4 regions of the Alteromonas australica genome follow, and region 4 is predicted to be linked to each of the others. Evidence: predicted binding sites of a transcription regulator. Region 4 holds the regulator's gene; each other region holds the start of a gene.

Region 1 (7,927 bases), 930 kb from region 4:
CTTGCCCACCGCAATAGTTAAGCAGATAAAGCCGACACTGCCCCACAGACGAATTTGACCATAATTGGCCTTGCTCTTAGACACGGCTTGCATGGTGATCACTTCCAGCTGAGGTAACACTGCGGTCCAAAACATCATCATTAAACCAAAGGAAAGTGTTAACCCCCAAAACCCAGAAAAATAGAATACCGAGGAGAAAGTAAGCACCGTGAGAAAAGTGCCGAGCCTGAGCACACCTAACGCGTTACCGGTTTTATCAGCAACATTTGCCCATATTCCCGGGCCAAGAATTCGCGCTAATGTGATAACAGCAAACAGCTCACCAATTTCCGCAGAAGAAAACCCTCTACCGTCTAGAAAAATACCAAGATAGGGCACGAGCACGCCCAATTGACCAAAATACAGCCAGTAGGTGAGCGCTAGCACAATAAGATTACGGTTGTTTATGGACACTGCACAACTCCATATGCAAAAACGCCACAGGTGAAACACCTATGGCGCAAAAACAAAAAGACAACAACTTATGCTTGACCGGGAATAGCCCTAGTGGACGAACTTACCCCAGCATTTTGCGCTCTATGGCGAAGTAGATGGTCCATCAATACAATTGCCAGCATGGCTTCTGCAATAGGTACTGCACGAATTCCTACGCATGGATCGTGGCGACCTTTGGTGACAATATCGATTTCTTCATTGTCTTTATTAATGGTTTTACCCGGCACTGAAATACTCGACGTGGGCTTTAGTGCCATGTGTACTTCAATATCTTGCCCTGTGGAAATACCGCCAAGTACGCCACCTGCATGATTAGAAGAAAACCCTTCAGGTGTCAGAGTATCGCGATGCTCACTGCCTTTTTGATTTATGACGTCAAAGCCATCACCAATTTCCACGCCCTTAACAGCGTTAATGCCCATCATGGCGTGGGCAATTTCAGCATCTAGTCTATCAAATACAGGTTCGCCTAGGCCTACCGGTACATTTTTCGCGACCACTGATACTTTCGCACCAATGCTATCGCCCGACTTTTTAAGGTCGCGCATGTATTCATCTAACGCCTCTAATTTACTTTCATCAGGACAAAAGAATGGATTGGTATTTGTGACGCTATGGTCGACCTTGTCTACGGCAATAGGGCCCAATTCAGACAAATAACCCAGTACTTCAATACCATGAACTTCCTTGAGATATTTTTTCGCTATGCCCCCAGCGGCAACCCGAATTGCGGTTTCACGCGCCGATGAACGCCCACCACCACGGTAATCACGGCTACCGTATTTTTGGTCGTAAGTGTAATCTGCATGGCCGGGGCGAAAGCGGTCTTTGATATTCCCGTAGTCTTGACTGCGCTGGTCTTTATTTTTAATTAAAAGACCGATACTGGTACCCGTGGTTTTTCCTTCAAACACGCCAGATAATATTTGTACTTCGTCATCTTCTCTACGCGCCGTGGTATAGCGAGATGTCCCCGGTTTACGTCTGTCTAAATCGACCTGAAGATCCTCTTCAGTAATTTCAAGGCCCGGAGGGCAACCGTCAACCACACCGCCAATGGCAATGCCGTGGCTTTCACCAAATGTGGTTACAGTGAAAAGTTTTCCGAAGCTGTTACCTGACATAATTAACTATTAATCCTTACTACTAAAATACGTTACGAGTGTGTCTTTGCCCACGGCAAAGATACCTGAACCACCGTTTTCAAATGCTAACCAGATAACCTCTAAACCAGGGAATCTATGGTTCATGTGCACTTCGCTATTGCCGACTTCTACGAATAGCCAGCCACCATCATTGAGGTAAGTGGGTGCTTCTCGCAGCATGATATCCACCAATTCTAACCCATCTTCCCCAGCTGCCAGTGCGAGTTCCGGCTCGTGATGATATTCATCAGGCAAATCAGCCATGTCTTCTGCGTCAACGTACGGAGGGTTAGACACAATAAGGTCGTACTTTTGCCCCGTTAAACTCGCAAAAAGATCTGACTGAATAGGGTAAACACGATGGCTTAGCCCATGCTCTTGGATATTGATATCTGCCACTTCTAAAGCATCGGAGCTAATATCTACCGCATCAACCTGTGCATCTGGATATGCATGCGCTAAGGCGATAGCTATACACCCACCTCCTGTACACATATCTAGGATACTGGAGGGTGAAGCTTCCACAAAAGGCGCAAATTCGTTTTGAATGAGTTCGGCAAAAGGAGAACGAGGAATAAGTACCCGTTCATCAACATAGAAGGGCATTCCGCAGAACCACGCTTCGTTAGTGATGTAGGGAAGTGGCATGCGGGTTTGTACACGTTTTAGCACAAGTTCGGCTATTTTTTCCCGCTCACTTTTGGTTAAACGTGAAGCAAGTACGCTTTCTCCAACTTGTTCCAAAAGAGGATGAGGCAAATGCAGCGCCTGCATCACAAGGCTGGTGGCTTCATCCCACGCGTTATCTGTACCATGACCAAAATACAGGGCCGCATCATTAAAACGGCTGGTCGCCCATCGCGTCATATCTAGCAAGGTATGTAGATCTTCAATGGCTTCTTCTAGGTAAAACTTATCGGTCATGGTGTTTGGGTACATCAAAAATTTCAAAGCTGGTATCATACCCAAACTTACTGCCGATTCACATAATTAACTATGTACTCAAACGTACTAAATTATGCGTTTAGCAATGTTTTAGCCCTATTAGTTTGCGTAATTATTCTGAATGAAAACGTTTAAAAAAGAACTCAAGGCCTTTAAAAAGCAAATTTCTGATCCTAAATCGAACACAGAAACCCAAGGCCAAACTGAGGATGAGACATTTTCATTTGCCGATGCCATGCAAGGGGTTAAGCCCTTAACCCAAGATAAAGTAGAGCCAGATAAGCGGGTTGAACTGTTTGAAAAGTCACAGCAGGTATCTGGTCGAAATATAAAGCACAGCAAGCAATTGGCCGCGAGTTTCCACTTTTCTGATATGTACCAAGCTGCTTTGCCTCAAGAGGGGCCCATGCGCTTTTGCCAAGAAGGTGAATCCACCCACATTTTAAAGCAATTGCGACGGGGCGATTACTCCCCCGAAATGACGCTGGATTTACACGGGTTAACCCGAGAGATGGCAAAAGCAGAATTAGCCGCACTCATTCATACCGCAAGAAAAGAATCGGTAGATTGTGTTTGTGTGATGCATGGATTTGGTCAGGGCGTATTGAAAGCCGCTCTACCCCATTATCTTGTTCAGCACCCACATGTTCGTGCTTTTCACCAAGCTCCGCAAGAATACGGCGGCCAAGCTGCGCTTTTGGTACTTATCAATATGCCGCGCCAAAACCATCAACGTTAGCCTTTGCACCTAGCCAGTAAAGCGGGTGATAGTGTTTACTTACTTTGGTCGGCGCTGTTGTGCATGAAAAGATAGGTGTAATACACCATCATACCTACAATAATGCCTATACCTAATAGCGATCCCCAAACCACAGGGTCTTTAATCATTGCCCACATCATAATTGGTCTCCTCTTCAACTAACGTCATAGTAGAAGAAGGCGGAGCCGACATTTATGATCTAGATCAAGGGGATTATCTCGAAGGCCGGTTTCATTTTGCGTTGTTGATCTGCATCAATTTTTGAGGGGCGCGATACCTCTGACCACGCTTTATTAGCGAATGACTACTTAAAAGAAAATGCATTGGGTCTCCTGCCCTACCTGTTGTGCCGATTTTTCCATGAAAAAACGGGCGAGAGGAGACCGTGAAAATAATTCGCAAAAAGTTATTGCAAATCATTCTCATTTTCATTAAAGTAGATCCTGCCTGTTCGACGTTGGGTAAAAAACGGTCTTGGCTTAGCGTCGTAGGGGGAAGACGCCTGTCTTCCCCCTTTTTTTTAAATCTACTATAACCTAGGTTTACCTGCCTGCATCGCCGTCGAAAATAACCCTTACGCATAGCCCTTTTTGCTGCCTGTTTTGGATAACAAGGTGGCCGCCATGGGCATCACATATTTCACGGCACAAGGCCAACCCCAATCCGCTGCCATTCGCTTTGGTAGAATAAAAAGGTACAAGGGCATTTGTCATCACCTGTTCGCTCATGCCCTTTCCAGCATCTAACACTTCTAATACCACGTGGGAATTCTGCTGTTTAATGACTAAGTGGATGTCCCTTGGTGAACCACCCGCTTCATGGGCATTTTTCAGCAAGTTAATGAGTAATTGCTCAATTTGCACGGCATCGGCGTGCAAATTCACCGGCGTTGGCATATCCAGGGTAAATTCATATTGCTGTTTTAACTGTGCTATCACACTTGCCCACTCGATGGGGGCAAACACAGGTGTGGGTAACTTAGCGAATTTTCCGTAGCCTTGGACGAATTGATTAAGATGAGCAATTCTTTCTTCAATGGTAAGAAACACCCGCTCTAAACGGGGGTCTTGGTTTTGATTGGCGACGATTTTTCCGCTATGTAGCAAACTGGATATTGGCCCTAACGAGTTATTGAGTTCATGGCTAATCACGCGGATCACTTTTTTCCAAACTGATACTTCTTGACGGTTTAGCTCGCGGGTCATTTGCTTGAGAATATAAAGGGTGTGCTGCTGGTTATTGAGTAAAAATGTGCCCTGCGCCAAATGCCAGGTTTCGACGCCCTTTTCATCTTGCGGTAAGGTGAACAACCCTTCGCGGCTGTCTAGCATGACTTCACTTAAGGCACGGGGTTGCTTTGAAAGCAAACGGGGCAAAGAAAGCCCTTCAAGGCGCTGATTAACTGCAAAAAAGTCTCTGGCTTGATGGTTACTAAACACCACGTCGTTTTTATCGTTCACTAATAGCAATACATCAGGTGAGCTTTGCAATACTTTATCGAGCATTAATTCCCGCTGATGCAACCATTGCTTTTCTTTGCGAAGTGATTGCGCTGATGCATTGTAAAGGGCGCAGAGATGAGCGAATTCGTCGGTGGTGGAACATGCCAATGTGGCGGCATATTCCCCGTCTTTGAAGTTGAGTAACCCTACCTCTAACGCTTGAATATTCTGGCTCATCGATTCAGTGGCCTTGTACACAACAATGGCACATAACCCAAGCGCACCCAACACACAAAGTATCTTCACCCCTAGAGACAGCGGGGCCAGATAGAGCATAGGCGACAACCCTATAGCCGTCGCACTCAGTGACGCTGCTACCAGCTTGGTTCTAATAGATTTCACGATTTATAGCTTATTTTGTATTTATCGAGTCGCCGGTAAAGCGCCTGTCGCGACAGCCCTACATGTTTCGCCACTTGCGCAATTACCCCATTGTAGCGCACTAAGGCGGCTTGAATTTCCGCCTCGGTAGGCTCACTTCCGGCTTTAACCAAAACGGTGTCTTCGCTATGGCTACTGGGTAAACCAAACGCGTCGGCATTTAACGGGCCATGCGGATGTAAGATATCCACTCTGCGGCATGCATTTTCTAGCTCTCTCACGTTACCGGGCCAAGGGTATTGAGTAATGGCCTGCTTTCCCGTTAAGCTAATTTCCCGGTTAGGCAAAAAGTGTTGAACCAGCGCCAACGCATCGTCACCCCGCTCGCTAAGTGGGGGCACATTAATTTCGATAACATTAAGGCGATAAAACAAATCCTCACGAAAATGCCCGTTTGCAATATCACTGGCTAAATCTGCGTTCGTGGCCGAGATAATACGCACGTTAGTATGCTGAGTTTTTACCGAGCCTAATTTTTCAAACTCGCCGGTTTGCAATACGCGCAACAGCTTGACCTGCCCCGATAAGGGTAAGGTACCAATTTCATCTAAAAATAGCGTGCCCCCGTTAGCGGCTTCAAAGCGCCCTATTCTGGACTTGTTCGCACTGGTAAATGCGCCGGCTTCAGCTCCGAACAATTCAGCTTCAATCAGTTCTTGAGGCAGCGCACCCGCATTGACCTTAACAAAAGCCGCATGACGCAGCGGGGATTGAGACTGTATGAGTTCGGCGATTTTTTCTTTGCCGCTACCGTTTGGCCCTGTTATAAGCACGGGTACATCGGACTTGGCCACCTGCAACGCCATATCTACCACTCGCTGCATTGCTGCACTTTCATACACCAATCCCACACTGCGAGCGGCCTGTTTAGCGCTATCGTAAAGGGTAGACTGCTGTTTCACTGATTGATGAGTGGCCGAGGCTTCACCGAGGGCGATTAAGTTGTTTACAGTGGTGATTAACTTTACGTCATCCCACGGCTTGGGGATGTAGTCTGCAGCGCCGGCTTTCACCAACGCCACCGCATGCTCCAATTCGGTCCATGCGGTAATAAGGATAATCGGCAATAGAGGGTTTAGCTCTCTTAGCGCAAAAAACAGCGTTTTGCCTTCTTCGCCAGACGTGGTATCGGCGCTGAAATTCATGTCCTGAAGCACCAGGCTAATCGCTTGATAGTTTACGATTTGTAACGCCTCTTTCGGTGTACTAGCCGTAACAACCTGGTAGCCGTGGATTTCTAAAAGTAATGACAAGGCTTCCAACACCGCAGCGTTGTCATCAACAATTAAGATTTTTTTCATTCATCTGCGCTCTTAAATACTACGAGTGGCGATACTCGGTGAAATATTGGCGGCACGCATTGCCGGCACAATAACGGCGAGTAAGCTCATTACGCATATTCCCACAGCCGTACCGATAACAAATTGCATTTCTAGGGCATTAATGGAATAGGCGTTCATTAATACACGCCCCAAAAAGAACGCCGCAAATGACCCTATCACCAAACCTACCGTGCATATCATGGCATTTTCTACTAAGAAATAGCGAATAATATCCGACTTTCTCGCCCCTAATGCCCGACGTGTACCAATTTGCTTCGTCCGTTTACTAATATTGAATTGCGTAAGGCCAAGAATACCCAGCGCCGTAACTAGTACTAAAATAACCACTAAAACCATCAACATACGCATCATCAGCACATCGGTGGCATCGTAACTGTTTTTGCTTTCCTCCAGTCCCCTAATATTGATTATCACCCGCTGGTCATACTGACTTAGCATTTTGTCTTCAATCACCTTCATCACACTGTCGCGCTCAGACGCCTCGGTTCTCACCATCACGCGGTGAAAATTTTGCACATTAATAAAAGGAATAATGCTGGTTCTGCTACTTCGATCGCCTCTCGGCCAGGGGCTTTTCATTGTCTCAACCACGCCAATAATTTCTAGCGGCCGGCTCGACACATAAATAGTTTTACCCAGTGCCGATTCACCTTCAAACATCTCCTGCGCATAGGCTTGAGAAACAATAACGGTGTTGGGACCATGTCCGTCAAAATCGCTTCCAATAACCACCTCTTCCGGCCGAAAATTCCGCCCTTCCAGCAAGGTAACCCCAAAGGTGTCAAGTGTATGTTCATCGGCGTAATAGTAGGCCAGTGACAATGATTTCGATTCTTCTGGCGGTGGGCGTAGATGACTTGAGGTGGACGAACCGCCTCCTGTTAACGGTACCGCTTGGATAAACACGGCATCTATCACGCCTGGAATACGGCGAATCATGTCTTCATCTCGTTCTGCTTGTTGGTGCAAATCGATGTCTTTGCCAAATGTCATAAGACCAAAGCTAAATATCTCCTGCTGCACAAAGCCGGTATCTTCTTTTAAATACGACAGGTGATCGTTAATCATAAATGCGGCATTGCTGACCACAGCCGTTGTCAGCGCTATTTGTAAAAACAATAAAATAGCCCCCACTTTTGAGCGACGCAGTGCATTAAATATAGGTTTAATTTCTAGCATGATACGCTCCTATTGGCTTTTGAGGTAAATGGCAGGTTGGGTTCTACACACCAGCCATGCAGGGTACAAACCCGCTATGAAACTTGCCATTAAGGCAATGGTAGGCGCCGCTAACAGCATAGAGACATCCATGGTAGCTAGGGCTTCATAATATCTGTTGGTAGTACGAACGCCCCA
Region 2 (7,927 bases), 1.5 Mb from region 4:
GGGGACAAAGTTCTAAGCCTATGCCGAGGATGACGTTACCACAAAATGTGCTTTTGTTTCTTCTCTGCGGCGGCCAGTCACGTCGTATGGGAAGAGACAAAGGCTCATTGTTGTTTCAAGGAACTAGCTTTGAGCAACGTACCAAGCGAATTGCCCTTGACGCCGGTGTTACTGATGTTTGCACTGTGGGAGGCAAGGGTAAAGATATTGTCGATTGTATTCCTCATCGAGGGCCGGCAGCGGCCACGATTTTTGCCATGAATGAGGCAAAAGAAAACATCCTTAATCAGGCACATGCGCTGGTTCTTTTACCGGTAGATATGCCGATGTTAAGTGCGGTGTTACTGCACCAGCTTATTGGGTTGAGTTTATCTCAGCAAACAAGCTGTTATTACAATAGAGACTGGTTTCCATTGGTTATCTACAAACCCGTTGATTACCTCGAAGAACTTAATAAGTTAATCACCGACTCACCGATGCCTTCAATGAAAGCGCTTGCCAACGTGTGTCACGCACAATCGGTTCCCCTTTCTTCGCGTTTGCACTTAGCATTACTCAACGTCAATACGCCACACGACTTTTCACAGTTGCAATCACTAACCCAACGTAGCCAAACGCAGATTTCTTAAGGCAGAAGCCACCCCTTTTTTACGGCATTATCCAACTGTGTATTAACGTAATCCCATAAGCTTGGTGCACAGGTAATAAGGTGTTTGTTTCTTTGTGCAATTTTCTCCCGTGTCACCCCATGCTTTTTCCAACTGCCCCCTTGATTTTGCATGTTTTGAAACACAGGCAACACTCTATCCATCGCTTTTGCAAATTCAGCGTCAGGCGTTTCTGCCTCTTCAAACTCTAGCCATAATGCCAGCAGCTCCTGATTTAAAGGCGCAGGAAGCAAACCAAAGATTCGTTTAGCGGCTGCCAGTTCTTTTTCTGCTTGGGCTTCATGTTCGGCTGCTTCTTGAAAGGCAAACAAATCTCCGGCATCAATTTCTACTACGTCATGTATAAGAATCATTCGAACAACGCGGCTAATATCAATCGGTTGTGCAGCAAAGGGAGCAAGCGTCGTTGCCATTAAAGCAACATGCCAGCTATGCTCCGCAGAATTTTCTTGCCTATCGTTATCAAGGGGGAGGGTAATTTGCCGCTTTACTGCTTTTAATTTATCTAATTCGGTTATAAATTCGCTAAATTGGGCTGGAGTTAATGTCATAAAGATTCCAATGCTAATCAAAAAAGGCCGATAAGAGTATCGGCCTTCAAAATAACTCAATGTATTTTACTTTTGCTTAGATAACCAACCAATAAGGTCGGAAATATCGTCAAGAGACATGTCTGAGGTAAAGGTGGGTTGATACTTGCCGTTTACAATAAAGCTAGGCACACCTTTTATGTAATTTCTATTTTTATCAATTTCTTGCTGGTTTTTGCGCATCATACTGTTCACGCCAAAACTATTGGCGAGTTTATCAAACTCAGCGCCGTCAACACCATTAACAACAAAGATATTACGTAAGTCTTTTAGACCAGTAACAGATGCACGTTGTTTGTGAATATAGTTGAAAATAGCAGTGTTAAGCGCGTCTTCTTGCTTCATTGCGCGGGCAATGAGCATTGCCTTTGTTGCATCGTTTTGTACATCAGGGCCAGTGAAGCCCATAAAGTTAACGTGGACTTTGTTAAATTTGACGTTGTCGCCCATTTTAGTTTTGATGTCTTTTATCACTGGCTCAAACTGAAAGCAATGTGGGCACCAAAAAGAGAAAAACTCTGTAATCACAGGCTTGCTGGTGGCGTCTTCATCAAGCACCTTATAGTGAGTGCCTTCTTTCCATTTTACGTCACTATCTTGTGCACACGCGGTAAGCGGGATAAGTAACGCCATAATAAACAGTACTGCAAACTTTTTCATTGGAGTAAGTCCTTCGATGAGATTTTTTATTGTTACGATGAAGGTTAACACAAGCCTTTACAAGGCACTAGCGTACGCGACCATCTGGGTATTTTATGCAACGAATGGCCTGAGTATGCTCTTGTACTGAACCTGTAAGCGGCTTCATCGTTTGCTTGTCAGCGCTAAAACCCTAATTTAAGTGGGGGCTCTTGCATGGCAGACATTTGCTCTTTTAACGCAAGAATTTGACCTTCCCAGTATTTGTCGTCGGCAAACCAAGGAAAGGCACGTGGGAACGCGGGGTCCTCCCAGCGTCGCGAAAGCCATGCCATATAATGAACCATACGCATGGCCCGTAACGGTTCGATAAGCGCCAGTTGGCTGTTATCAAATTCATTAAATTCTTCGTAAGCTTCCACCAGTGTGTCTAGCTGCAGCAATTGTTGTTGTCTGTCGCCACTTAGCATCATCCATAAGTCTTGAATCGCGGGACCCATTCGGCAATCATCCAAGTCAACAAAAGTGGGGCCATCACGCCATAGAATATTACCGGGATGACAATCTCCATGCAGGCGAATAACGCCCTGACTTTTATAGTTAGCAGATGCTTTTTCAATGACCGGATTTAAAATGGCAAAAAATGCCGTCTTTAAATGGTCGGGTAACAATTGGCTATTTTCCAGTATCCGCTTTGGCTCATCTAAGTAGCTCTGGGTGTCAATGGCTGGGCGATCCGCAAACGGCTTTGCTTGTGCTACTCGGTGAATGCGCCCAATGAACCTGCCCATCCATTCAAGCTGGTCAAGGTTATCATTTTCAAATTGTCGCCCGCCCACTGATGGAAACAAAGTAAAGCGATAGTCTCCATGGTGATGCAGTGTCTCACCATTGATAAGAAGGGGAGCCGCTATGGGAATCTCATTTTCAGCTAACTCAAGGGCAAAAGCATGCTCCTCTTCAATCTGTGTGTCGGTCCACCGCCCGGGCCGATAAAACTTCACCACGTAACGCTGATTGTCCTCGGCCTGGAACTGATAAACCCGATTCTCATAACTATTAAGCGCCAACAGGCCGCTTTGTAAAAAAATGCCCTGGTCTTCCAGGGCATCTAAAATGGTATCTGGATTTAAACCAGAAAATGAAAAGTCTGTCATCGATATATAAATTTCGTTGGTTCGTTGACTGTGACCACGTCACCGTCAATGGTGGTGGTTTGTACAGTAAACATGATTTCTGTTACCACATCTTCCAGATTATACGGGTCTGTTGCAACCGATATCGGCGTACTAAATACTTCGCCCCCTTTTACCGTGACCTCCTGTTCGCCATAAAAGCGATATTCAGGTAAACCCTCCACACTAATAGTATAAGTTTGGGTGGTTTGGGATTTATTGAGTACCTTGATGGTATAGACATTTTCAATCAAGCCGTCGTTTGTTTCTCTGTATAAAGCGTTTCTATCTCGAATGATATCCACGGCGAGAGGAATTCGAGTGACAATATCGGCAATCAACAGCCCCACCATGATGAGCAGAACAATAAAGTAACCGATAAGTTTGGGGCGGATAATATGCGTTGTACCGCCAGAAAGTCGCTCCTCAGACGTAAAGCTAATCAGTCCTTTGGGGTAACCCATTTTATCCATTACACCATTACAGGCATCGATACAGGCACCACAGTTAATGCATTCGTATTGTAAGCCATTGCGGATATCAATCCCTGTAGGACAAACCTGAACACACAGGTTACAGTCGATACAGTCGCCCAGCCCTTTTTCCTGAACCTGTTCGTGACTGAGCTTACGCGGTCGGGGCCCGCGCTGCTCGCCTCGATGGGCATCGTAAGATACAGTAAATGTATCTTTGTCGAACATAGCAGACTGAAAGCGGGCATAAGGACAAATGTGCGTACACATGATTTCTCGCATGTAGCCTGCGTTTGCGTAGGTACAAACCGCAAAAAACAACACCGAGAATGCTGCCCAAGAGCTGGTACTGAAAGTGAAAAAGTTAATGAACAGAGCGCCAATAGGCGTGAAGTAACCCACAAAGGTTAATGCGGTTAACAGCGCCACAGCCACCCATGCGGTGTGTTTCAACGTTTTACGGATAAACTTGTCTGCATCCATAGGGCGCGCATCTAACTTAATTCGTTTATTGCGAGGCCCCTCTATTTTTTCTTCAAACCACGTATAAATATAAACCCAAGTGGTTTGAGGGCACATAAAACCACACCACACTCGCCCAGCAAATGTGGTGACAAAAAACAACGCAAACGCCGAGACGATAAAGATGTAGGCCAGCAGAGTTAAGTCTTGAGGCCAAAGTGTCAGCCCAAATATAGTAAATCGTTGTTCAACAATATCCAATAATACGGCTTGCTTGCCATTGTATTGAATCCAAGGGATCACGGCGAACAACGCAAGGAAAATAAGCCCAAAAAACCGACGAAAGGTTTCTAACGGGCCCTGTACGGCACGAACATAAATTCGGCTTCTACTGTCATGGCGTTTGCCACCATCGCCAGAGGATGGCTTGTGTACCTTAACAGGGGTAACATTTTTTACAGGAATCTGCTCATTCATAAGGGGACCTTAGCCGACTTCACAATGCTGCTAGGAGGCAGTATAACAGCCAAAATAATTGACCGTTTTAATGTAGATCAATGATGGCATGAATGATCGCTTTTTTACATGTTTCAGTCAATACTGAAAGTTCAGAAATATTGTGTAATAGCAGTTCAGCGCTAAAACATGCCACGCATTTATCCTCGTATTTCCTTATACCTAGGTATATTTGAAGGTAGCTTGTCTAGGCATAAATCGAGATACACTAAGGTATTCTTTTCTATTATGGGCATTTTTAATGCGACGATTCATGGTGCTTTTAGCTGAGATTGGGTTAATTATACTGATTGTTCGTTCGCCTTTCGCGCAGCATTTTCTTAACGAAGTGCAATACAATCTTGCCGATACCTTTTACGCCTTAGAAAGGTTGCCGCAACAGCGCCTATTGCAAAATCTAAGAGAGGATATTGAAAATGAAATGCCTCATTTAAAACCCTACCAACGTGAATACCTACATAGCATCACACTAGATAGTGTGCACTTATCCCATTTTTATCGTGCGTATTGTGCGCATAACGAGATTAATCCGAATTTTTTCGGCCGAGACAGGGTCACCCTGTGTACCAAGGTGGCAGGAGCGGGTTTGGTATCAGGGACTTAGCGCATTTGCCTGCAAGCCATGGTAAAGGTGAGGTTTATACTGTTAGTTTCATTTTGTGTTTATTTTGTTCATTTATCATTCAGGTTAGTTTGCTATAGTGGCAAGGAAAGGTAAATATTTGAGGAGCAACAAGATGTCAGCGACAATTCGAAATGCCGTCACTAAAATGGGACTCGTTGTTACTGCTGCAACACTTTTCGCAGGGGCTGCAACGAGTCAAGCTGCTGAGGTGAAAGTAGAGTGGGTAGAGCCTACAAAATATGTAGATGTTAAGCCAAGTAACGAGCCTCGTAAGCGGTTTAGAGAGCGCACACTGGAGCAACTCGAAACCTTTATGCTTGAGCTGGGCGAAAAACTCCCAAGTGAACAAAGCCTAACGCTGAAAGTGACCAACCTGGATCTTGCTGGGCATGTTTGGCCTGCAAGTTTCGCCGGTTTTGGTAATAGTATGACTGACGTTCGTATTATTCGAAGTTTAGATATCCCGCGGATGACAGTGTCGTATACATTGACTGAAAATGATCGCATTGTTCAGCAAGGTGAAGACATTAAAATTAAAGACATGGCGTTTATGGATTCTCGGGTACGTCCGTTGAATCGTGACACGCTAGTGTATGAGAAAGCCATGATTGAAGATTGGTTTGACGATACATTCTCTAAAAGCTTCGCCAGCAACTAATGCTTTGTACACCGAATGTGAACGTTTAAAAAAATGCCGCTTTAATAAGCGGCATTTTGCTTTTGCACTTCGCAATTATAAATAATCGAATTCGCTGGCGGCTATCGCAAGGGTACTCTCTGCGCCCGCTGAATAGGCCACTTTATGGGCGTCTCTACGTGGCAAAATGCGATCAATATAGAAATCACGAGTTTTTTGCTTAGCGGTAGCTATTACCGTGTTATCCGATTGTGCGGCTGTGTCTGCCATACTGAACCAAAGCACGCCGATAAGTGAGTAGGCCGTATAGGCTAAATAATCACAGGCGGCAGAGGCCGCGGTTGTGGCATCCATACCTAGGCAGTCTGCTGATGAAGCACGCCAGTCGTCAAGTAGACCTTGAGCAAGGGCTTTATTGTCGTTATCTGTCATGGCCTCAACCAATTCATTAAACGCCTGATAGGTCGCGTTTAGCATATCGCCGCCATCACGGGTCAGTTTACGACCAATAAGATCTAACGCTTGGATACCATTGGTTCCTTCATACAACATAGCAATGCGCACATCGCGCATTAACTGTTCCATGCCCCACTCGCGAATGAAGCCATGGCCGCCGAAAACTTGCACGCCTAAGCTGGTGGTTTCCAGTCCCATGTCTGTCATATAGGCTTTGCAAATAGGTGTTAAAAACTGAAGCACTTTATCCGCATGTACTTTCTCTTCTTCTGTACCCAGTTTTTCGATGTCCATAAATTTGGCATAAAAAAGCGAAAGCGCGCGGGCACCTTCAATTTGTGACTTCTGGGTAAGCAGCATACGAGCTACATCAGGTTGAAACACAATAGGGTCAGCTTTACCGTCAGGGTTTTGAACCCCTTGCGGCGCACGGGACTGAACACGTTCTCTGGCATACGTCAGTGCGCCTTGGTATGAGGCTTCAGCGGCACCTAAACCTTGAAGTCCAACTTGGAATCTCGCATCGTTCATCATGGTGAACATGCATGCTAACCCCTTGTTTTCCTCACCAACTAACCAGCCTGTAGCTTCGTCAAAGTTCATAACACAGGTTGGACTGGCTTTAATACCCATCTTATGTTCAATACTGCCCACCGACACCTGATTTGCTTCGCCAGGTTCATTGTTGTCATCTAATAAGAACTTCGGCACCAAGAAAAGGCTGATACCTTTTACGCCTTTTGGTGCGTCAGGTAAACGTGCCAGGACTAAATGGACAATATTGCTACTCCAATCTTGATCACCAGCGGTAATAAAAATTTTATTGCCGGTTATTTTGTAGCTACCGTCATCTTGAGGTTCGGCTTTTGTATTGAGTAAGCTTAAGTCTGTCCCTGCATGAGGTTCAGTGAGGTTCATGGTACCTGTCCATTCACCACTGATCAGCTTCGCGAGATACTTGTTTTTCAGGTCGTCACTGGCATGCTTTGTAACGGCTAACACGGCGCTTTCCGTTAGCATGGTGGTAAGACGCCAGCTTAAATTGGCGGCATTAAGCATTTCATGTACGGGCACAGCCATGGTGTAGGGGAGGTCCTGACCATCGTAATCGGCACTGCCTAGCATGGCGTTCCAGCCATTTGCTACGTATTCTTGATAGGCATCAGCAAACCCTTTTGGTGTCGTCACACTGCCGTTTTCTAAGTGACAGCCTTCTTCATCGCCCTCGCGGTTTAAAGGGGCTACAACATCGAGGGCAAACTTAGCGCCTTGGGCAATAATTTCACTTGCCAATTCACTATCAAAATCTCCAATGCCGAGTTTCTGGTAGTGGGCATCTAGACCTAGCCAATCTTTTAATAGGAATTGAAAATCAGCGGTAGGGGCATGGTACAGAGGCATGTGTGACTCCTTTTTCAAACAGGTGTTTTAATTTTGCCTCATTATAGGCATAAAAAGCATAGTCAGAGTAGTCCGTTAAAGGAAAGTTAATAAAAAAATTATTCACAGACGAGAATATAAAGCCACATTTACACCCGAGATTGCATTGGCTTTTTCTGCCATGGCTGGCATCCTATGGGGTTAAACTAGGTATTTGCCTCTAGCCTAAGAAACAGCGAGACACACTTAATGAGCGAAACAGAAAACCGAAAGCCCCTTTGTATTGTAACAGGTGGCAGTTTAGGG
Region 3 (7,927 bases), 1.9 Mb from region 4:
ATCCTCGGCGAACGCTAACAGCGTGTCTGATTGCGGGTTGTCTATAATGTGCTCTAGATGCTGTTTTACTGCATCGGTATCGCCCGCTTTGTAGGTTTCTCTAAGCCATTTTTCTTTTGCTTTATCGCTTTGTGCCAATTTAAGAATATCGAGAGCTTTTAACTTATCAAACTCCATTAATTTCATGCCCAAAGCATAAATAAATTGGTCTCGATAAAATGCAGCCGACACACTCTGTACATCAGGAAAAGGTAGCTTGGCTACTCCAAGTAATGCCGCTTGATCGTAATAGGCCAGCTTGCTGTAGCGATCGGCGTAAAACCACGCCGCTTCTGTATCTTCTTTGCTGTCAAATCGCGCGCTATTGCCAACCGAGTCAGACCGCGTACGCATGACACCCAGATCGCGCATTGAAAACTGATTCAGCCGGCTTTTGGTATTGCCAAAGTAAACAAACAGTAAAAAGCGCAGAGCATTGTCAAACAAGCATACTAAATAATGGTCTAGTGAAAAGCGATCAGGCCACCCATGTAGCGCAATTTCTTGGCGCAACCTTTCAACTAATTTGGGTTTGGTGAGTGCCGATAACCCTTGCGTACTCCCGTAGGTAGCCATGAGTTCGATAATGGCGTCTTTCGTCAGTACGCCCGCCATATCCTGTACCGAGGCATGGGATAAATCACCGAACCACCCGCTTTCAATAAGGCTATCGATTTGCTGTTGCGGGAGTGATATTTCAGCATAATTAAATTGGCTACGATCGATGACGGCGTACTTGCGGTTGGCAGCACGCACCACAATGCACTGTTTATCTTCATCTAAGGCGCAAAAGCGCGTAATAAAGGTATTGGCCTGCTCGGTCAATAAGTGGCCACTCGCCCCATCAAAGAAGCGCAAAAATTCATGAAAGTGGGTTAAATAGTATCGGGGCGGTAAGTCTTTTCGCATTTTAAGGCACTGATCATCGAAACCACCAACAGTGTATATTTATACAGCACACTTAATCAACCCTTTACTTCTTAGCAATCCAGAGCCGCTTTTATCGCGTAAAAGAATAACTCGGGAATTAATGGCGGTGAGAATAATGAGTTTAACGCGTTCCATGGGGTTTTCATGCCCCTATTGCATGGCGCCCAATGAGGTAGAAATAGATGAGATCAACGACGTTGGTCAAGTTCAGGTATTAGATTGCCAAGTATGTTGCCAGCCTATCGAATTGAGAGTGTTCCAACAGGGTGATGACATTGATTTAGAGGCGACCTGCGAAAATGAGTGAACCATGTAATACCTACAAGCTTGACGATATCACCACCATGCCTCAACGCTATCGGGCAAACTTTATCAACAGTTTATCAGGCTTTAAGTCAGCGGCACTGCTTGGTACCACTGATGGAAAAAGTCATAACTTAGCGATTGTAAGTTCGGTGGTACATGTTGGCGCTAATCCTCCTTTACTCGGTATGATAATGCGCCCCCATACGGTACAACGAGACTCATTGAACAATATTAAACAGCAAGGTGTGTACACCCTCAATCATGTTCATACGCAATGGGTAGATAAAGCCCATCAAACCTCAGCCCGCTATCAACCACAAGAAAGTGAGTTTGAAAAAGTAGGGTTAACGCCCTGGTTTAGCGATAATTTCAACGCACCGTATGTGGCTGAGAGTCATATAAAGATAGGCTTGAAGGTAGAGCAGCATTTTACGTTGTGTAACCAAACAGAGATGGTGATAGGGGCAATTAAAGAAGTACACCTTAATAAGGCCATGATGTCTGAGGACGGTTATGCGGATATCGAACGTGCAGGTAGTGCCTGTATATCTGGCCTTGATAGTTATCATAGTACCCACCGCATTGCGCAGTTTAGCTATGCGAAACCTGACACACCGTTAACCAATAAGTAAACTTTATGGGTGCCATTCATGTCTCATTCATCTAAACAGGCTATAGTTAGATGAATGAGATTTAATCTGGATCAATGAAGTTATTTCGTATTTAGCCGATCCTGACAATGCGCGTTATAGTATAATGTAGTGATAGAAAGAAACCTGCCTACGGGCAGGTTTTTGCGTTTAAAGCCTTGAATAAAAAAGAATCATTCTCGTTATTATCTCACTTGGAGAGAATTATGAAATCTGTAAACCGTCGCGACTTTTTGAAGTTGTCAGGGACAAGCTTAATAGGGCTAACCTTAGGTAGTGTTGCACTTCGCGCTCAGGCGCAAGAGCAACTTCAAGCGGATGATCCAACAGCCAAAGCACTTAACTACACCCCAGCCTCAACGGTTGACGGCGCACAGTGCAAAAATTGTATGTATGTACAAGGCGCAGATGGTGAAAACTATCGCCCTTGTGCGTTATTCCCCAATAAATTGGTTAATGCCAATGGCTGGTGTAGTGCTTGGGTTAAACGCCCCAGCTAAGACAGTGACAACAGGGCAAGTTAGTTAGCCTTTAGGTAACTGGCGTAGGCCCATATCAGCGAAAAGCCCCATTAGTGGGGCTTTTTAGTTTTACTGTCCACTCACAATATCTTCAAGTTCAGGGCTTTCCAAACGGCTTGGTAATAAACCTGGTTTTACATAAGCGCCATGCTTGGCTTCAAAAACACTGCCTATACGCAAGACTTTTTCATCTTGCCATTTACTGCCTATAAAACTTAACCCTACCGGTAATTGTTTTACCTCACCTGCCGGTACGGTTAAATGTGGGTATCCAGCAATGGCGGCTAAATAGCCAATTCCAATAAAGCCAACTGGCGAATGATCACCATAGACACCATCAATCAAAAAGGCGGGGCTATTTGAGGGCGCGACCAATATGTCCACCCCATTGTCCTGCATGAGTTTATCAATGCCATTTGTACCCGCCGTATTTTGCACTAAGCTTAATGCACTTTTGTATTCATCACTGTCGATGGCCGGCGCGGCTAGGGACTTTTCAAAAATATCTTGGTTGAAAAGCACGAGCTCTTTCTTGTCGGTTTTATTAAACGCAATAAGCGCTTCTAAATTGCGAGCAGGAATATCCGCGGGGCTATCCGCTAAATACGCATCAATTGTATGATGAAACTCACTGAGCAGCACGGTGTACGAATCAGACCAAAAGCTGTCTGGTTGCTCAAAATCGTTAATATCAACCAATTCTGCGCCCGCGGCTTCTAGAGTTTCTAGCGCATTTTCATACACCGAAAGTACATGTGGGTTGTCGCCCTGACGATAGCGTACTACGCCAACACGTATGCCTTTTAGATCCGTGGCCAACATACTTTCTTCGAGGGAAGGCAACAGGTGATCTTCTGCATCGGCGGTAGCGGCGTCTTTAACATCCACGCCATCCATGACCGAAGCCATTAACCACGCGTCGTTAACATTGGCGGTCATTGGCCCTGCGGTATCTTGTGAGGATGAAATAGGCACTATATAAGAACGTGAAAGCAAACCAACAGTAGGCTTAAACCCCACAATTCCATTCATAGATGATGGGCAGATAATAGAGCCATTGGTTTCTGTTCCTACCGCTAAAGAGCTTAGCCTTAGCGCCATCGCTGCCCCTGAACCGGATGACGAGCCGCAAGCGGTGCGCGACAGTAAATGAGGATTACGGGTTAGTCCACCCACTGCGCTCCAACCACTGATAGAAGATTCCGACCGAAAGTTTGCCCACTCAGATAAGTTCGTTTTACCTAAGATTATGGCGCCTGCCGCTTTTAAGTTGGCAACAATAGGGGCATCGCGACCTGTACGGTTGTTAACAAGCGCCATAGAACCGGCTGTTGTCGGCAACTCACTGGCTTCAATATTATCCTTTAATAATACCGGTATACCATGCAATGGGCCGGTGAAAGTGCCTTTCTGCGCTTGTTCATCGGCAGCTTTCGCTTGTGCAATGGCATTCGAGTTAAGCACTAAGATACTGTTTACTTTTTTGTCCCGCTCTTCTATACGCGCTAAATAACCGGTAACAAGTTGTTCAGAGGTAAGCGTACCGTTTCTGATGGCCTGTGCCTGCTCTGCAGCAGGCTTATCTAGCCATGTGTTGGTAACACTGGGGGCTGTGTCATTCGACTGAGCTTTGCAACCTACCACCACTATTGCTACTGCTGCAATTAAGAGTTTGAGCTTCATTATGTATTTCCCTGTTATTGTTTTTTATTTGTCGTTTTATACAGCATGCGACATATATAGTTCACAGGTCAACAAACATACAGAAACTAACGAAAGTTTAAAGGCTGGACAGGAGTAAGGGGTAAGGCTTCTTGTCGAATAGGGGTAAAAAGCAAGTTTTCTAACCCGAAATTATCAAGCAATGCTTGATAGCGGCCGTCTGCAATGAAACGCGCTAGTGTTGTGTTGAACTGATGACGTAACGCTGGGTCAGGGATGGCTGCACTATAGGTACTGACGGGAAAGATTTCATGAATTTGGGTAGCATACTGTTGTTTTTTTGGAAACTGGCTTTTTATATAGTGAAATATGTTTCTATCGAGAATAGCCACATCAACGCTACCAAGCAGTAGCAAACTGACTTGGCGTTTCTGCTCAGCCAACTCTAAGTAAGTGGGTTGCTGGTCAACCACGTTAAAAAATGCTTCCCCCAGTATCGACTTCGCCGTTTGAAAAGCAATAATGCTTTTCCCTGATAGGTCTTGCAAGTTTGAAATAGTGAGGTGACGCTCCTGCAGAGTTACTGCCACATTTTGATAGGCAATATACTCATTTGATAAAAGCGCTGGGTCAATATCATGCCGAGGAGTTAAGGTAAGGCCCACATCAACACTGCCAGAATTAACAATGCGAGCCGTTCTGCCAAACGGCACATAAATAGGGGTTATTTCATACCCCATCTCCGTAAAGATAGCTCGCACTAACTCCACTTCAAAACCAGAATTTTGCGCTGCTATAACATAGGGCGGTTTGTCCCAGCCAACCACAACATCAAGCCGCTTCCCGTAAGAAGCCGACGTAACAAGCAGTAGTAAAAGCACAATAAGTGAGCGGCGCATGCAGTTAATCAGTTAAGGAACTCATTATTGAGTGTATAAACTCAGGGCGTTTTCACCATTACCTAAAAGACTAAAATATCGGCAGTTCGCCGTTTAACCCCGTTAACCTTCATAAGTTTCTGGGCCTGAACTTCGCATTGCGACTTATTGGCTGTACAATAACAGCAAACCTCCAAACACTCTATTTCACATGGCCTGGCTACAACTACGAATTAACACCACCTCTGAACATGCTGACGCCATCGGCGATATGCTAAGCGCAAATGGCTCACAAGCTGTTACTTTTGTAGACGCGAAAGATACCCCTATGTATGAACCTAAGCCGGGCGAAGTTTTGTTGTGGCCAGATACGCAAGTAGTGGGTTTATTCGACGCTTCAGACGATATGAAACGTATCATAGATCGGCTCGGTAAAGCTCGCGTATTAGGAGCAGACTTTAAATACAAACTCGAACCTCTTGAAGACAAAGACTGGGAAAGAGAATGGATGGATAACTTCCACCCTATGCAGTTTGGCGAGCGCTTGTGGATTTGCCCAAGTTGGAGAGACGTGCCAGACCCTAATGCGGTGAATGTGATGTTAGACCCTGGCCTTGCCTTCGGTACCGGCACTCATCCAACAACCGCTCTCTGTTTGCGTTGGCTAGATGGGATAGACGTTAAAGATAAAACAGTGGTGGATTTTGGCTGTGGCTCGGGCATTTTAGCACTGGCGGCCCTTAAACTTGGCGCCAAGCGTGTTATTGGTATTGATATAGACCCTCAAGCACTGCAGGCTACCGAAGAAAATGCTCGTCGCAATGATGTTGCCTCGCGGTTAGATGTTTACCTCCCCGAAAATCAACCGCAAATAGAAGCCGACATTGTGATGGCCAACATCCTGTCTGGTCCATTGCTTGAACTCCAACCTGTGATTGCTGATTTTTGTCAAGCAGACGGCCTTCTTGTACTTTCCGGCATATTGGCAGAGCAAGTTCCCAAAATAGAAGCGGCTTACCGTACACAATTTACCCTCGATAAAAGTGCAATTGATGGAGAGTGGGCGAGAGTATCTGGTAAGAAGCACCCCTAAAGCGTAAATTTTTTGTTATTGAAACCCTTTTAGGGCGCGGCCTATGCGCCCTTTGAATATTTTTTAGCCAGCAAACCGGCACTAGACTCCTAATGTGACAGTTTTTTTTCACTGTCAAGCCCACTAAGTGAAATTTTGTGTGATTTTTAGCCTTTTCAAGTATTGCGAAAACGCGTACACTTAGCGCCCCGTTTTAGCCGGGTGTATATTTTATGTGCAGTTCTTTGATGGCGATTTATGCGTATTGGTCCTTACACGTTAGAAAACAATTTGATGTTGGCACCAATGGCAGGCGTAACGGATAGACCGTTTCGTCAGCTGTGCAAACGCATGGGCGCAGGCCTTGTGGTTTCGGAAATGCTGTCTAGCAATCCGAAGGTATGGAATACCGCTAAATCACTAGCCCGAATGAATCATGAAGGCGAAGATGGCATTCGCTCTGTACAAATTGCAGGTGCTGATCCTGAACTTATGGCACAAGCGGCACAATTTAATGTTGATAACGGTGCGCAAATTATTGATATCAACATGGGTTGTCCTGCGAAGAAAGTGAATAAGAAGCTAGCAGGCTCTGCTTTATTACAGTATCCAGAAACAGTGGAACGCATTATTCAAGCCGTGGTTAACGCGGTTGATGTACCTGTAACGCTGAAAATTCGAACCGGCTGGAATCCAGAAAATCGCAATGGGGTAGAGATTGCCCGTATTGCAGAGCAAAACGGCATACAGTCGCTTGCAGTTCATGGCAGAACACGAGCTTGTATGTATAAAGGGGAAGCAGAATATGACACCATTCGCCAAATAAAGGCGGCAATTTCAATTCCTGTTATTGCAAATGGTGACATTACTTCTCCAGAGAAAGCACAAGAGGTGCTGAATTACACTGGCGCAGATGGTGTGATGGTAGGGCGCGGAGCTCAAGGTAACCCTTGGATTTTTAAGCAAATCCAACATTTCCTTGAAACTGGCGAGAACCTAGCGTCGCCACCACTGTCTGAACAATACGAGATCTTGCATGAGCATGTTGCAAATGTGCAGAACTTTTATGGTGACGTGGCCGGTGTAAGAATTGCCCGAAAGCACGTGGGCTGGTATCTCGCGGAGCATGATACGGATCGTCAGTTTCGTAAAACGTTCAACGCTATAGATTGCGCGAAGGCGCAACTTGAAGCATTAGACACTTATTTTCAATCGTTGCAGAACACGGAAACCCGACAGATTTCCCCTGCAGCATAGTGATGACTAACTTAAGAGCAACACAGTATTATGTTCGATCAAAACGTGACTTCACCTTTTACTACTACAGTAACTACGCCTTCTCAAACGCAAGCTCAAAAGCCATTGCGTGACTCAGTTAAGCAAGCGGTTAACAAGTACCTAAAACAGCTAGACAACGCCAACATCGACAACTTGTACGAAATGGTGCTTGCCGAAGTTGAAGCGCCGCTGCTTGAGGAAGTCATGACCTACACCCGCGGCAACCAAACCCGCGCCGCCATCATGATGGGCATCAACCGTGGCACACTTCGCAAGAAGCTAAAGCAATACGGCATGAACTAAAATCCTAAGGGCATTGCCCGCCAAAGAGCACCAATCGGTGCTCTTTTTGTTTCAACACTACAACTTTGAAGCTAATACATTTATGCAAACACCAAAACCCATTAAACGTGCTCTTTTAAGTGTCTCTGATAAAACCGGTATCCTTGATTTCGCCACCGCGCTGCATAACGCTGGGGTAGAACTTCTGTCGACGGGAGGTACTGCGAAACTGCTAGCTAACGCAGGCTTACCTGTAATTGAGGTGTCTGAACATACTGGCCATCCAGAAATTATGGCAGGACGTGTAAA
Region 4 (7,927 bases):
GAGCAAGGCATTGAAGAAGTCGTTAACTACGTACTTAGCCTAAGCGGTCGCGATGTTGACCCACAGTTAGCCGAAGCAGGTCAAGCACGCTTTGCAGTGTGTGCTGCCTGTCACGGAGCAGACGGCAAAGGCAACCAAGCACTGGGTGCGCCTAACCTGACTGACAACATCTGGCTTTACGGCGGCAGCCACAGAGCAGTAACTGAAACGCTTACCTATGGTCGTAATGGCGTTATGCCATCATTTAAGAAAACCTTGGGTGAAGATAAAATTCATGTTGTTGCGGCTTACGTATATAGCCTCTCAAATGATTAATGATGTAAATCATTAAAATCCTAAAAAGCCTCGTTATCACGAGGCTTTTTTTATGAGAAAATACAAACAGGTAGCCCTGAGCTTTTCAGGGGTCGTCGCCCCTATACCAGTGTCTTATTTTCCGCTGAAATCAAGCAAAAAGTGAAATACGACTAGGGCGTTAATGCTGTAAACACGAGAAAACCGATTAATGAATACTCCTTGGTATAAACAATTCTGGCCCTGGTTCCTCATTGCCGTCCCTATTATTACCCTCATCATGGGGGGCGTATTGCTAAAATTAGCGATTTCTACCGAAGATAGCTTAGTCGTAGACGACTACTATAAAGAAGGAAAAGCCATAAACGCCACACTAGATAAAGAGATTATGGCGAGAAAACGCAATATCACCACGGAGCTTACTGTGAATGATGGCCGTATTGCGTTGAAGTTTCATTCTGGTATTCCACAAGAAGGCACCGCGCTTAAACTGAGTTTTTACCATGTTACTTTGGAAGAGCGTGACACCAGTATTTTACTCGCACGAGATGCACAAGGTGTATATCGTGGCTCAACAGAGGTTTCTCTTGATGGGAAATGGCGTATTAGCCTCACGCCTATTGATGAGTCGTGGAAAATTCAAAACGTTGTGCAATTACCCTACTCTGGCGCGATAAAGTTTAATCCCTAATGGCATCCTCTTCTCAGTGCTATCATTGCGGACTACCCAATGACAGTAAGCAAATCTTTGAAACCCAGATTTTAGGCGACACTCGGCAGCTGTGCTGCCCAGGGTGTTTAGCAGTGGCACAAGCCATTGTGGATAACGGCTTAGAGGATTACTACCAATTTAGAACAGAACCCGCTAATAAGTCGGATGACAGCATTTTAAGTACACTCGATGAACTGGCTGTTTATAACGATCCCGCCCTACAAGAAGACTTTGTTTTTGATGAAGGTCACTACAAACAAATTCAACTTACCTTGGAAGGAATAACCTGTGCCGCCTGCGGATGGCTAATTGAAAAGCAATTGAGCAAGGTAAAAGGGATTAAGCAAGTCGCCGTAAACGTACAAGAACGGCGAGCATTAGTGACGTGGCTAGATGAAGACATTAAGCTTAGCCAAATTATGGCCGGCCTTAAGCGCATTGGTTATCACGCCTCGCCCTTTCAAGCCGACGAACACGAAGCCAGCTACAAACGAGAAGAAAAAGCCTTTTTAAAGAAACTCGGGTTAGCAGGCATCATGACGATGCAAGTGATGATGCTTATGGCCGGATTGTATTTCGATTGGTTTGGTGCCATTGAACAAGAAACACGTCAGTACTTTTATTGGGTGGCGCTTACCCTTACCACACCTGTGGTGCTTTATTCTGGCAGCAATTTTTACTTAGGTGCCATTAAAGCGTTAAGTGCAAAAACCGTGAACATGGACGTGCCTGTTACCCTTGCCGTATTTGGTACTTATATTGCCGGCCTACGAGCCACCTTGCTTGAAACCGGCGAAGTGTTCTTCGAATCAATCTGTATGTTCATCTTCTTATTACTGCTTAGCCGTTTTTTTGAGCACAGAAGCCGACATAAGGCAGCCCAAATCTCTGCCAATATGACGCAGTATATTCCGGTATCAGCAACAAAAGTGAATGCAGATGGCACATTTTCGAATTGTTTAGCCAAGCAATTAAGGCCAGAAGATATTGTTTTTGTAAAGGCTGGCGAGACCATTCCGGTAGACGGTATCGTGCTGGAAGGCACCGCTTCTGTGGACGAAAGTATGCTCACCGGCGAGTTTAATCCGGTGAATAAACGCCCTACTGCTAGTGTTTACGGTGGTACCGTTGCCCAAGATGGCGCATTAACCATTAAAGTCACACAAAGCCTAAAACATGCGTTGGTTAATCAAATTGTCCGTTTACAGGCCAGCGCTATGGCCTCCAAACCCAAAGCCGCGTTGCTGGCAGACAAGTTCTCTCGATATTTTGTAAGCGCCGTATTGGTAATCTCAGCAGCCACCTACGGGTTTTGGACATTTGTGGGCAATGAAGATGCCTTCTGGATTACCATTTCCGTGTTGGTTGCCACATGCCCTTGTGCACTCGGTTTAGCCACGCCCTCGGCACTCACTTGCGCGGTGGCCAAGCTAAATAAACAAGGCATTTTGCTAAAGCGTGCTGATGCCCTTGAGCAACTCAATGACATTGACACCATTGCGTTAGATAAAACCGGCACCCTTACACAAGGGAAGTTTTCCATTCAGACGGCGTGGTTTGCAGAGGGTGTAGATAAAACCACAGCGATGGACATTGCCGTAGCACTTGAAGCGCGCTCAGAGCACCCTATTCAACAAGCATTTACAGGTAAGATTAAGCACAAAGTATCAGACTTCGAAGTCACGCCAGGAGGCGGAATTAGCGGAAACGTGAATGGCAGTGCATTTTCCATGGGATCTGCTTCCTATTGTGGCGTATCACTCCCCGCCAATTTGCCGTTCGTTGCCAACGTGCTACTGGTGTCTGGCAAGACGCTAATAGCGGCGTTTTTAGTCAGTGACAAGTTACGTGATGACACGCAAGCCACATTAGATATGCTAAGCCAATATCAGTTGATGGTATTAAGTGGTGACACCCAAGAAAACGTGAATAATATTGTTAACACCCTGCCTATTCAACGTGCCCTTGGTGGCCTGTCCCCGGAGCAAAAGTTTGAAGAAGTACAAAAGCTTCAACAGCAAAACAAAAAAGTCCTTATGATGGGTGACGGGATAAATGATGCGCCAGTGCTTGCAAGTGCAGACGTGGCTGTTGCAGTGGGTAACGCCACCGATGTGGCAAAAACGGCAGCCGATGTCATCTTGCTGGGTGATAGTCTTTTATCCGTGCCACAGCTACTTAATGTTGCCCTAAGTGTTAAACGTAAAATTAGACAAAATATCGCGTGGTCTGTAGGTTACAATATTTTGATTCTTCCCTTTGCCATTGCCGGTGTGTTGTCTCCCTGGATGGCCGTTGTGGGTATGTCTCTCAGCAGTATTATCGTAGTAACCAATTCAACACGACTATTAAGTAAATAATTAATATGAGTATTATCTACGTTCTTATCCCTATCGCCATTATTATTGTTGCAGTGGCCGTGGTTATCTTTTTTTGGGCGGTACGCTCGAATCAATTTGAAGATTTAGACCGCCAGGGTTACAGCATTTTATTTGATGATGATTTATCGCCAGAGGAAAAAGCCTTGGCTGAAGAACGCAAAAAAGTGCAACAAAATCAGGAAAACGATGACAGAAATTAATCTGTTGTCAGCATTTCTCATCGGTATTGCTGGGGGCGTACACTGCGTTGGCATGTGCGGTGGTATTGTCGCTGCGCTTCGTTCGGTTACGCCTAGCCATAAGCCCGCGTTTCCTTTTACCCTCGCCTACAACCTTGGTCGTATAGCTAGTTACACCTTAGCTGGTACAATCACAGGTGCCATGGGGCAAATTGCCCGCCACTATATTCCTGTCGCATCTTATGTGCTTTCGTTACTCAGCGCTTTAATGCTGTTGGCCTTAGCCTGTTATTTGGGAAAATGGTGGACAGGCTTAACCCATGTTGAGGCCCTAGGGAAAGGCATATTTAAACGTATTCAACCTTATTCCAAACGCTTTCTCCCCTTTAAAACCCCTTGGCATGCGTTACCGTACGGCTTTATTTGGGGCTGGTTACCTTGCGGACTCGTGTATTCCACCCTTACTTGGGCATTAGCATCAGGGACAGCGGTGGACGGTGCTGCCATTATGTTTGCGTTTGGCTTGGGCACTTTACCTACATTACTCGCGGCAAGCACGGGGGCGGCTTACATTGTGTCTGCTTTCCAGCAGCCAAAACTTCGACAAACACTGGCGGTTTGTATGGCCTTATATGCAATTTATTTAATTTATCGCGCATTTTAGCCGCTATCGTAGTAACATTTACGTAGAGTTTACCAGTTTAGGTGCGGTTATTATGAGCAAAGGAAGCGAGTTTTCAATTCACTGCCAAAATTGCAGTTTTAGTCATTTATGTTTACCCGTGGCGCTGAATAAAACAGAAATTGAGTCGCTAGACGACATTATTGAACGAAAAAAGCCCCTGCATAAAGGCGACGCGCTGGTAAAAAATGGCGATGTATTTCATTCGTTATTTGCTGTACGCACCGGTTCTTTCAAATCCTTTGTCACTAACGCTGATGGTGAAGAGCAAATTACCGGCTTTCATTTTCCTGGCGACATCATCGGCTTTGACGCCCTTCGTAGCCAAAAGCATCAAAGCTATACCCAAGCGCTTGAAACCGCGATGGTGTGCGAACTCCCCTACGAAACATTAGATGAAATGTCGGTGCAATTCCCCAAATTGCGCCGCCAGATCATGAGCTTTATGAGCGCTGAAATTAAGCAGGATCATGATATGATCATGTTACTCAATAAGCGTTCTGCCGAAGAAAGGTTGTTATATTTTCTGGCGCATCTTTCTGGCCGTTTTGAAGAGCGAGGGTTCTCCCATCGTGAGTTTCATTTAACGATGACAAGAAACGAAATAGGCAACTATTTAGGGTTAACCATTGAGACAATAAGCCGTTTATTAAGTCGCTTTCAAAAAGAAGCGATCATTCGCGTAGACGGCAAACTTATCACTATTCTCAATTTCGACGCATTGGACAGTAAACTACAAAATGTCACTGTACCAACGATTGCCTGTACAGGTATCTGATATTTTGTAATCGCTTTGATCTAAAACAACTTACGTTTTTACAAATAGGTATTACACTTACATCATAACTATCGCAAACGATGAAGTTCGGAGGGGTTATGATTAATTATCAACACATTCTCGCTGTTGTAGAACTGGAGAGAGACACCCAGCCCGCCCTCAGTCGCGCTCAAGAAATATCTGACAAAACAGGCGCAACGATCACCGCTATGCTGGTGGTATACGATTTATCCTATGATATGACCACCATGTTAAGCCCGGATGAACGTGAGGCTATGAAAGACGCCGTTACCAAAGAGCATGCAAGCTGGCTGTCAGAACACTTACGCCAACTTGGCTTTTCCCACATAGACATTGTGGTTCAGTGGAATAATCGCGCTTTTGAGGCAGTGATTCACCATGTTATTGATAACGATATTGATTTAGTAGTAAAAGCTACTAAGCGTCACGATGATCTCGCCTCGGTTATTTTTACGCCAACCGACTGGCATTTACTGCGTAAGTGCCCTAGCCCGGTGCTATTAGTAAAAGAGCATGATTGGCCAGAAGGTGGCCAAATCATCGCTGCGGTGAATGTGGGTTCTGAAGATGACGAACATAATCTATTGAACGATAAACTGACTGTGATTGCCAATGATTATGCAAAGTTACTGAACGGCAATGTCAATCTCGTCAACAGTTACCCTTCTACACCGTTAAATATTGCGATAGAAGTACCTGAATTTGACCCTGACGCTTACAACAACTCGGTAAAACATCATCACCAAGCTGAAATGGCAGGCCATGCAAAAAAATACGGTATTACCACAGCAAACACCTATGTAAAAGAAGGCTTACCAGAAAAAGTCATCCCCATGGTAGCCAAAGATATTGACGCGGAATTAGTGATAATTGGCACCGTCGGGCGGGTGGGACTGTCGGCAGCACTAATTGGCAATACGGCAGAACACGTGATTGACGAACTAGATTGCGACGTGCTGGCCGTAAAACCTGATGGTTTTGTATCGCCGTTAGCGAATAAAAAATAGCGACAGCCCATTATCTGCACATTGCGCAATAATTTCGTTAAAGCGGGTTATTGTGTTTACTAGCATGGCTCATAAAGTCGACTTTGTTGTATAATGGCGGCTTTCGCAGTAACCAAGCCAGTATTATTATGAGTGCAAATATCAGCAGTGCAGATGTTGCTAATAGCCCATCGCAAAGTAAACAAAAATACAACCTAAATAAGCTTCAAAAACGCTTACGTCGCAACGTGGGTAAGGCCATTGCTGATTTCGGTATGATTGAGCATAACGATAAAGTCATGGTGTGCTTATCTGGTGGAAAAGATAGCTACACCATGCTAGATATCCTCATGTTTTTGAAAAAAATTGCACCCATTCATTTTGATATCGTGGCGGTTAATCTCGATCAAAAACAACCTGGATTTCCTGAGCATGTCCTACCGCAATACTTAGATAGCTTAGGGGTAGAGTATAAAATTGTTGAAGAAGACACCTACTCCATTGTAAAAGACAAAATACCTGAAGGTAAAACGACCTGCTCGCTTTGTTCTCGCTTGCGCAGAGGGATTTTGTACCGTACGGCGAAAGAACTAGGCGCAACAAAAATTGCCCTGGGTCACCACAGAGACGACATGCTTGAAACCTTCTTTTTGAACATGTTTCATGGCGGCAAGTTAAAATCTATGCCACCTAAACTAGTGAGCGACAATGGCGAGCACATTGTTATTCGCCCCCTCGCTTATTGTAATGAAAAAGACATTATCAAATATTCCGAGGCTGCTGAGTTTCCCATTATTCCCTGTAATTTATGTGGCTCGCAAGAGAATCTGCAGCGTCAGAATATTAAAGCCATGCTACAAGACTGGAACAGACGATTTCCAGGGCGAATTGAGTCTATGTTTAGGGCATTACAGAATGTGGCACCTTCCCATTTAGTAGATAAAAACTTATACGATTTTAAAAGCATCAAGACGCAAGATGCGCCGGTGGCAGACGGTGATATTGGTTTTGATCCTCCTAGCTTTGATACTCAACCCACTGCTGAAGAAGAAAACGATATTCACATAGTGAACATGACGGAAGCAAAGTAAATGAAGATTGGCTTAGCACTAGGCGCTGGCGCCGCAAGAGGTTGGACCCATATAGGTATTATCCAAGCGTTGGAAAAACTCGGCATAAAAATCGATGTGGTTGCTGGGTGTTCAATTGGCGCTTATGTCGGTGCTGCCTATGCAAGCGGCAAGTTAGAGGGGCTAAAAGAGTGGTCTTGTTCCCTAAGCGATTGGCAAGTATTAGCGCTTATGGGTGTTGGTTTACGCCGCGGTGGCTTGGCAAGTGGACAAAAAGTATTCGACAAATTGGCGTCTGAGTTTTGTGCAGAAAGCTATGAAGAAATGAACAAACCCTTTGCGTCGGTAGCCACAGATTTATATACCGGCCGTGAAGTCGTGTTCAACTCAGGTCCTGTGGGAAACAGTATTCAAGCTTCTTGCGCTATTCCCGCTTTGTTTTCCCCTGTACCTTATGAAGACAGATGGCTGGTTGATGGTGCAGTGGTAAATCCAGTGCCCGTGAACCTTTGTCGTCAATTGGGCGCTGATTTTGTCATTGCGGTTAACTTAAACGCCGACTTTAGGCCACTTAGGCTAGAAAAACTGCGCCAAGACCATGAAGAAAACCAACGTAAAACCGAAGACTTCTTCACCAAAAGCCAAAATGTTTTAAAGCAGTGGTTTTCACCAGATAGCAAACGAGACGATAAAGATACAGAAGCGCAAACCGATGATTCACTTGCCGCAGAGGTTATTGAAAAAGTCGAAGAAGAACTCACAGAGGTACCGGTAAAGGTTAACAAACGTAATCCACCGGGTATTATGAGCGTCATGAGCAGTTC

What was found. Region 4 encodes FNR, which switches genes on or off when oxygen is low (the NO sensors DNR and NnrR bind a similar motif). Its sites were predicted from a motif close to TTGATCTAGATCAA; they were not measured.
Region 1: the regulator FNR is predicted to act here: its motif matches at 3,590-3,603, upstream of EP13_RS19055 (DUF3149 domain-containing protein).
Region 2: the regulator FNR is predicted to act here: its motif matches at 4,552-4,565, upstream of ccoG (cytochrome c oxidase accessory protein CcoG).
Region 3: the regulator FNR is predicted to act here: its motif matches at 1,969-1,982, upstream of EP13_RS18055 (high-potential iron-sulfur protein).

The regions. Positions count from the first base shown of each region.
Region 1 covers NZ_CP008849.1:1,334,442-1,342,368, reverse strand. The annotation lists gene EP13_RS05935 (MFS transporter) at 1-453, opposite strand, end outside; gene aroC (chorismate synthase) at 522-1,619, opposite strand; gene prmB (50S ribosomal protein L3 N(5)-glutamine methyltransferase) at 1,629-2,564, opposite strand; gene smrB (endonuclease SmrB) at 2,707-3,324, shown strand; gene EP13_RS19055 (DUF3149 domain-containing protein) at 3,360-3,485, opposite strand; gene EP13_RS05915 (sensor histidine kinase) at 3,888-5,189, opposite strand; gene EP13_RS05910 (sigma-54-dependent transcriptional regulator) at 5,186-6,529, opposite strand; gene EP13_RS05905 (ABC transporter permease) at 6,542-7,750, opposite strand; gene EP13_RS05900 (ABC transporter permease) at 7,760-7,927, opposite strand, start outside.
Region 2 covers NZ_CP008849.1:745,274-753,200, forward strand. The annotation lists gene EP13_RS03240 (alginate export family protein) at 1-16, shown strand, start outside; gene mobA (molybdenum cofactor guanylyltransferase) at 30-629, shown strand; gene EP13_RS03250 (HD domain-containing protein) at 626-1,219, opposite strand; gene EP13_RS03255 (thiol:disulfide interchange protein DsbA/DsbL) at 1,286-1,918, opposite strand; gene EP13_RS03260 (serine/threonine protein kinase) at 2,083-3,054, opposite strand; gene ccoG (cytochrome c oxidase accessory protein CcoG) at 3,051-4,484, opposite strand; gene EP13_RS03270 (hypothetical protein) at 4,765-5,127, shown strand; gene EP13_RS03275 (DUF3016 domain-containing protein) at 5,261-5,806, shown strand; gene EP13_RS03280 (acyl-CoA dehydrogenase family protein) at 5,882-7,642, opposite strand; gene EP13_RS03285 (SDR family NAD(P)-dependent oxidoreductase) at 7,871-7,927, shown strand, end outside.
Region 3 covers NZ_CP008849.1:4,146,128-4,154,054, forward strand. The annotation lists gene EP13_RS18040 (exonuclease domain-containing protein) at 1-948, opposite strand, end outside; gene EP13_RS18045 (CPXCG motif-containing cysteine-rich protein) at 1,085-1,276, shown strand; gene EP13_RS18050 (flavin reductase family protein) at 1,269-1,907, shown strand; gene EP13_RS18055 (high-potential iron-sulfur protein) at 2,132-2,425, shown strand; gene EP13_RS18060 (amidase) at 2,516-4,129, opposite strand; gene EP13_RS18065 (substrate-binding periplasmic protein) at 4,216-5,007, opposite strand; gene prmA (50S ribosomal protein L11 methyltransferase) at 5,198-6,079, shown strand; gene dusB (tRNA dihydrouridine synthase DusB) at 6,317-7,315, shown strand; gene fis (DNA-binding transcriptional regulator Fis) at 7,346-7,639, shown strand; gene purH (bifunctional phosphoribosylaminoimidazolecarboxamide formyltransferase/IMP cyclohydrolase) at 7,722-7,927, shown strand, end outside.
Region 4 covers NZ_CP008849.1:2,266,847-2,274,773, forward strand. The annotation lists gene ccoP (cytochrome-c oxidase, cbb3-type subunit III) at 1-315, shown strand, start outside; gene EP13_RS09940 (FixH family protein) at 506-985, shown strand; gene EP13_RS09945 (heavy metal translocating P-type ATPase) at 985-3,366, shown strand; gene ccoS (cbb3-type cytochrome oxidase assembly protein CcoS) at 3,372-3,587, shown strand; gene EP13_RS09955 (sulfite exporter TauE/SafE family protein) at 3,574-4,230, shown strand; gene fnr (fumarate/nitrate reduction transcriptional regulator Fnr) at 4,283-5,026, shown strand; gene uspE (universal stress protein UspE) at 5,125-6,054, shown strand; gene ttcA (tRNA 2-thiocytidine(32) synthetase TtcA) at 6,183-7,124, shown strand; gene EP13_RS09975 (patatin-like phospholipase family protein) at 7,125-7,927, shown strand, end outside.